Regions from separate parts of the Alteromonas sp. ABH4_453 genome, predicted to be linked through region 2. Evidence: predicted binding sites of a transcription regulator. Region 2 holds the regulator's gene; each other region holds the start of a gene.

Region 1 (2,265 bases), on a different contig from region 2:
ATTGATGAACTCCTTCTATGGAGTACTTGGTAGCGGAGGCTGTCCTTTCTACGATCCTCGCCTGGCTAGCTCTATTACGCTGCGGGGTCATGAGATCATGCAAACCACTGCGGGTTGGATTGAAGAACTAGGCTATACGGTTATCTACGGTGATACCGATTCAACATTTGTTCATGTAGAAGGGAGTGATGCACTGGGTTCGCCGTCAGAGACTGGACTTGAGCTAGCTAGCATTATTAATCGAAAGTGGACTGAGTTACTAAAAAGTGAGTTCGACATTGAATGCCACTTAGAAATTGAGTTTGAATCTCACTTTTCTACGTTTTTTATGCCGACGATCCGAGGCTCTTCCGAAGGCAGCAAAAAACGTTACGCAGGAATGAAGGGCGGTGAACTTGTCTTTAAAGGCTTAGAAAATGTCCGCTCTGATTGGACAGTACTAGCTAAAACCTTCCAGTACGAGTTGTACAAAAAAGTGTTTACTGGACAGCCTGTTGAAGACTACATAAATAGCACGATAGCAGCGATAAAGTCTGGTGAGATGGATCACGCTTTGGTCTATAAAAAGCGGCTGCGAAAGCCTTTGTCGTCGTATACAAAGTCGCTGCCTCCCCACGTAAAGGCTGCGCGATTAGCGGACGAGTACTATAAAGAACAAGGGTTGCCACTTCGCTATCAGTTTAATACTACCATTGCTTACGTTATTACAGTACAGGGCCCTCAAACCGTAGAAACTGCCACCGCCCCTCTTCAATATGACCACTATATTGAAAAGCAAATCCAGCCGATTGCCGATAGTATCTTGCCTCTTATCGGCCTGAATTTTGAGACAATAGCGAACGATCAACTCTCGCTGTTTTAATCTCATTAATGAGGTTCTATCTTTATCTGAGATCAGCTTAAGTTTGTCGTATGAAGATCTTGCAAACACTGCGACAATTTAACATAGCAATAACATTGAAATCCTTGCCTTAAATTTTTATTACCTCCTAAATCAGTTAGTTATGCATTTGGCACATTCAATGAATAATAAATTACGTAAGTCATTAGCGGTGTCAGATTGAAACTTACTTCCAATCTGCACCTATGTTGAGGTCTGTGGACCTAGTGGTTAGGGCAATTGAACGCCCGAGTTCACTGTAAAAGCCAGAAGGAATTTGATTATGAAGATCACAAAACTAAGTATGATTACCAGTGCTGTTATTGCTGCAACACTATCTGCTTCAGCAGTAGCAGGCCACCACGAAGAGAAGATCTCGATGGGGTTTAACGCAATGGATAAGGATGGAAACGGCTATATCGTCGGTTCTGAGTCTTCTGGCGTTATTGACAGTAAGCTTCTCGCAAAAATGGATACCGATGGTGACAGCATGATTAGCCGTGTTGAATTCAACAAGTTTGTTGATGAAAAACCATCAATATTTAGCGATGACATCATTACTCAGGTGAAAACTGAAGGCACCAATGACGCTCTACTCTCGGAAAAGGGCAACCCTGAATTATTCTCTAAAGCTGACGGTGAAATGATATCAGAGAAGAATAAGGAGCTTCGCACCGAGATGTCAGCTACAGCCGACAATAAGTTTACTGAAATCGATGTAGACAGCGACGGTAAGCTTACAGCCGAGGAGTTAAAGGTTGCACATGTCGAAGGTGACTTTGAGATGATGGATGAAAATGGCGATTCTTACGTTACTCGTATGGAATATCGTGCATATTTCGAAGGAATTGAGTCTGAATAGACGCTCACTACTCGTAAAGTAAAAATTTTTAAGAAGCCTCCTTCGTCGGAGGCTTTTTTGTTTCATTAAAGTTGAGACAATTTTCTTTAGACATCAAATACATTGTCACTTTTAGTTATTACTCTCCTTTCAGCGTGTACGACGAGTCACACAAATTCATCGTTGAATAACGCCATATACGACTAACATCTTGTCGACAAAACCCGTTTGCAACAATATTGTTAATAAAGATTGAATTATTTGTTTTATTCGTTGCGTATTCAGCATTTACTGCAATTGTTGCCATTGGTTATTTGGAACCAAAATCCGAAACAGCCAACTCTATTATTTATATACAAATCATATGCGTACGCGCATGGAGGCAAAATATGATGGAATCAAAACTTACACCAAACTCACTACTCCCTCTTCAGAAAAGTGAGTTTACTGGCTCTGATGAAGCTGAGTTGACGTCGCTCACTATCGGTCAGTATTTCAAAAATGTTGTCGACAATTATGGCGATAATCCAGCGATCATTGTAAA
Region 2 (2,265 bases):
TTCAGGATGACATGCACATTAGAAATGTGATCAAAGTGACGTTCAAGTTTGCTGAACTTCGTATCGACATAATTACGCAAAGAGTCGGTGATTTCGACATGATGACCAGTAAGGTTGATTTGCATATTTCGTCTTCCTTATATTATTAAGCCCGTTTAAATAAGGCTTTTGCGTTGGTTCGACGGCGGGATCGATAACGATTCCCGGTATTTTGCTATTGTTCGCCTAGCGACTTTTATGCCTTGCTCGGCCAACAATGAAGCAATCTTGCTATCACTTAGCGGCTTACTAGGGTTTTCCGCAGCCACTAACTTCTTGATCAATGCACGAATCGCTGTAGATGAACACTCACCACCGGACTCGGTTGCTACGTGGCTTGAGAAGAAATACTTCAATTCAAAGATGCCACGGGGCGTATGCATATACTTCTGCGTTGTCACGCGCGAAATAGTCGACTCGTGCATATCTACCATTTCTGCGACATCATTTAGCACCATTGGTTTCATCATTTCCGGGCCGTGCTCAAAAAAGCCCATTTGCTGCTGCACAATGCAATTTGCAACCTTCATCAAAGTATCGTTGCGAGATTCAAGGCTCTTAATGAACCACTTGGCCTCTTGCATGTGTGAGCGGATGAATTGCGAGTCACTACTGTTTTTGGCACGGCGACTCATGGCAGCGTATTGCTGGTTTACACTTAACTTAGGCAAACTGTCAGGGTTCAGCTCAACCACCCAACGGCCATTTTTCTTGGTTACTGAGACATCAGGAATAACGTACTCAGGCTCTTTAGTAACTAAAGCACTACCTGGGCGAGGATTCAAGGTTTGGAGTAAACGCATTGCTTCGCGCAGCTGATCTTCTTTCAATCGGCTCTTACGCATTAGCGTGCGGTAGTCTTTACTACTCAGTAAGTCTGAATATTCTTCGATAAGTTGCTTCGCCTCTGTAAGCCAAGGCGTATCGTCTGAAAACTGACGCAACTGCACCATAAGACACTCTTGAGGTGTACGAGAACCTGAACCAATGGGGTCGAACATCTGAATGCGTTTGAGCACGCACTCTATTTCGTCCATTTCGATAGGCTCTTCTAGATCATCGTCGTTGACCGCTTCTAAGATATCGTCAAGAGTAACGGTTAAATAGCCTGATTCGTCAATTGAATCGATGATTGCTGTAGCGATGGCGCGGTCATTATCTGAAAAGTGAGTGAGGCGCATTTGCCAAAGAAGATGTTCTTGGATGTCTTCTGTGGTCTCACCTTGGAAGATTTGTTCATCATCATTAGAAGGACCAGGTGCTGGCGCGGAAGAAGCCGAATAATACTCATCCCAGGTACTGTCGATAGGTAGCTCATCGGGAAGATCATTTTTCTCCAGTGCATCTCCTGCTTCTAGCGTATCGCTTGATGCTGAAGCTGTAGCTTCAGCCGCGCTATCGTCACTATCGACATTATTCTTTTCTACCTGCGGCTCGTCGTTACCTTCTTCCACTTCTAAAAGCGGATTTGAATCGAGGGCTTCTTGTATCTCTTGCTGGAGATCAAGTGTAGAAAGCTGCAGCAGTTTAATAGCCTGCTGAAGCTGAGGTGTCATTGTAAGTTGTTGGCTAAATTTTAGCTGTAAAGATGGTTTCATCTACGTCTTATTTAAATGCTCTAAATTAAATATACCAGAGCGAAACTGAAAAATGACAATTAGGTTACACTAACTATAGCCTGAATTGTTCGCCTAGGTATACGTCCCTTACTTTTTGATTACTTAAAACCTGTTCCGCAGTTCCTTGCGCAATAAGCTCGCCATGACTCACAATGTACGCTTTTTCACAAACATCCAATGTTTCACGTACGTTATGGTCCGTGATAAGGATACCAATACCCCTATCTCGCAGATGCTGTATTATCTTCTTTATATCATTAACTGATATTGGATCAACACCGGCAAATGGTTCGTCTAACAAAATAAATTGTGGTTTTGCTGCCAGAGCGCGGGCAATTTCAACGCGGCGCCGTTCTCCCCCTGACAAACTCATCCCGGTACTATTACGTATATGGTTGATATTAAATTCATCAAGTAGGGCGTCTGCTTCTTCTTCTTGTTGTTGTGAATTTAAATCTTTACGGGTCTGCAAAATGGCCATGATATTTTCATGTACCGTTAGCTTTCTAAAAATCGATGCCTCTTGCGGGAGATAACCTATACCACGGCGTGCACGCTCATGCATTGGCTGATGAGTAAGCTCATTGTCATCAATTTCGATCTTACC
Region 3 (2,265 bases), on a different contig from region 2:
CTTGGTTTATTTCTTTAACACCGCGGGTGGAAAAAGCACTGACACTTAATTTGCTAGTTAGTGGATAGGTTGGTGTATTAAGCGCAGCGTGCTGATTCATGTTTCGTAGCTTCTCACCTAATTATGTGACATCGACTTAAACATTCACTTTCATGCGAAGGGAAGGAAAGTGCCACCACAACGTACCTCTACGGTTTGCGTCGTGATGGCACTAAAATCAAAGCTCTGATTAAATGGGGAGCGTTTGAGATGCCGCTGCTTTATCAACAGGGATTGTACGCTTTGGCAATGTCTTCACGTGGGTGGTGTATAACGTAAGGCCAGTAAAGGCTAAACCGCCTACTAGGTTACCCAGCGCAGTTGGAATTTCATTCCAGATGAAATAATCCATAACTGAGAAATCACCGCCCATAATAAGACCAAATGGGAAAAGGAACATGTTAACCACTGAGTGTTCAAAGCCCATAAAGAAGAACAGCATGATAGGCATCCACATAGCCAGCACTTTTCCGCTTACATGAGTTGAGATCATTGCGCCCACTACGCCTAATGACACCATCCAGTTACACAGCATGCCGCGAATGAATATAGTGATCCAGCCTGCTACACCGTGTTCTGCATAGCCCAAAGTACGTGCTTCGCCGATGCTGGCGACTTTAGTTGCAATTGCACCACCGTCAACGTTATATCCCATGGTAAAGATAAACGACATCATAAACGCAACGGTTAGTGCACCGCCAAAGTTACCTAAGAAGACTAGCCCCCAGTTGCGTAAAATTTGTTTAGGTGTAACGCCAGGACGCTGGGCAAGCCACGCTAGCGGTGTAAGCACAAATACACCGGTCAATAGATCGAAGCCCATAAGATAGAGCATACAAAAACCCACTGGGAATAACACTGCGCCAAGCAAGAACACACCCGTTTGTACTGCGATGGTTATTGCAAAAACCGCAGCCAAAGCCAAGATGGCACCTGCCATATAAGCGCGGATTAGAGTATCTCGTGTAGACATATAAATCTTTGCTTCGCCTGCATCTACCATTTTGGTCGCAAACTCAGCGGGGAGAAGATAAGCCATGGTTTCACCTCACGTTGTCGTTATTAGTAATAATTGCCAGTGTTAGATCGGGAGTTAGCTATTTACGTGTGCTCTGATAGATCAAAAAAAGGCGTCCGCAGCGCTCTCGTTAGAAAGAACTGGGGACGCCTTTGTCCGAAACTCATGTATTGTTAATCGCTAACAGGTTACCTCTGATAGCCCGTACGTCTTTGTACACTAAAGTCGGTAGATACTGTGTTTTAACGCCTGTGCTCCGAACTTTAACTATCGTTCTGTACGAAGCCAAAACAGTGCCAACGGCTTATGAATATTGGGAATTTTTTGAAATGGCTTTATAAAACAGTGTGTTGAAGCGTTCTTTTTGGCTGAGAATAAAGCACACATAAAACAGACGTTTCAAAAACTTGCACTATAACGGTGGGGGAATGAATGTTTAAGGTGCAACTCAAAATACCCGTTTCATTGCTGGGCGTTTGTTTTTTAAATGTTGTTCATTGCAGCGCTTGCTTAAGGTTTTTGAGCTGGCTTTTCATTATACCCGCCTTACTGAGATTGAGCTGTTGACCATAGGTCTCGCGCTCAAATTGTCTACACAATTGTTCAAATGCCTTTGCCGCATGGGGATTTAATACTGCGCTTACTTCTTCAAAATAGGTGGATAAGGTTTTATTGTCTCTCTTTATTCCTGTTTTCGCTTCAACTTGCGCAATAGCTCTCAGCAAAATGCGATGAGAGGGAGAATGGCGCACTTTGTCTCTTTTAGGAAAAAAATAGATTGCCAATAAAAGCGCAATAAGCCCGATGGCAGATAAAAATACAATGCGCATCTTCTGCGGTGTAAGCGAACCTAATAGCTCTTCAAGCATGTTGGTTTGCGCCGCATTATCAAACCCCAGCACCCATTTGCTCCAAGAATAGTCGAGCTGTTGAAACCAGCCTCGCAGGGTAGCAAAGAAAGCCGAGTTACCAATTTCGCGCAAAATAGTGGTTTGACGTGATTCCCCTAGCTCTTCTAGTGCGCGTTCAAGACCAAAAGTTAGACGAGATGGCGCCACTATACTTGTAGGGTCGAAACGTACCCACACACCATCAACTAAGGCTTCTACCCATGCGTGGGCATCGTATTGTCTTACTTGAAGTACGTTATCATTCAGCTCACTCCCACCTTGATAGCCAGTTATCATTCTTGCAGGTACACCGGCTGC

Evidence for each region. The regulator sigma-54, encoded in region 2, starts transcription at its own class of promoters, with help from an activator protein. The targets are predictions, from matches to a motif close to GTTGGCACGNNNNTNGNNT.
Region 1: a site for sigma-54 is predicted at 1,010-1,028, ahead of ACXAGV_RS03370 (EF-hand domain-containing protein). Genes of this name have one in related genera too.
Region 3: a site for sigma-54 is predicted at 1,340-1,358, ahead of ACXAGV_RS06970 (formate/nitrite transporter family protein). Genes of this name have one in related genera too.

What each region holds. Positions count from the first base shown of each region.
Region 1 is NZ_JBSWXP010000001.1:787,051-789,315, forward strand. It holds gene ACXAGV_RS03365 (DNA polymerase II) at 1-862, shown strand, start outside; gene ACXAGV_RS03370 (EF-hand domain-containing protein) at 1,164-1,742, shown strand; gene ACXAGV_RS03375 (AMP-binding protein) at 2,111-2,265, shown strand, end outside.
Region 2 is NZ_JBSWXP010000004.1:244,923-247,187, forward strand. It holds gene hpf (ribosome hibernation promoting factor) at 1-125, opposite strand, end outside; gene ACXAGV_RS09815 (RNA polymerase factor sigma-54) at 156-1,637, opposite strand; gene lptB (LPS export ABC transporter ATP-binding protein) at 1,711-2,265, opposite strand, start outside.
Region 3 is NZ_JBSWXP010000003.1:127,375-129,639, forward strand. It holds gene ACXAGV_RS06965 (bifunctional protein-serine/threonine kinase/phosphatase) at 1-100, opposite strand, end outside; gene ACXAGV_RS06970 (formate/nitrite transporter family protein) at 230-1,078, opposite strand; gene ACXAGV_RS06975 (transglutaminase TgpA family protein) at 1,552-2,265, opposite strand, start outside.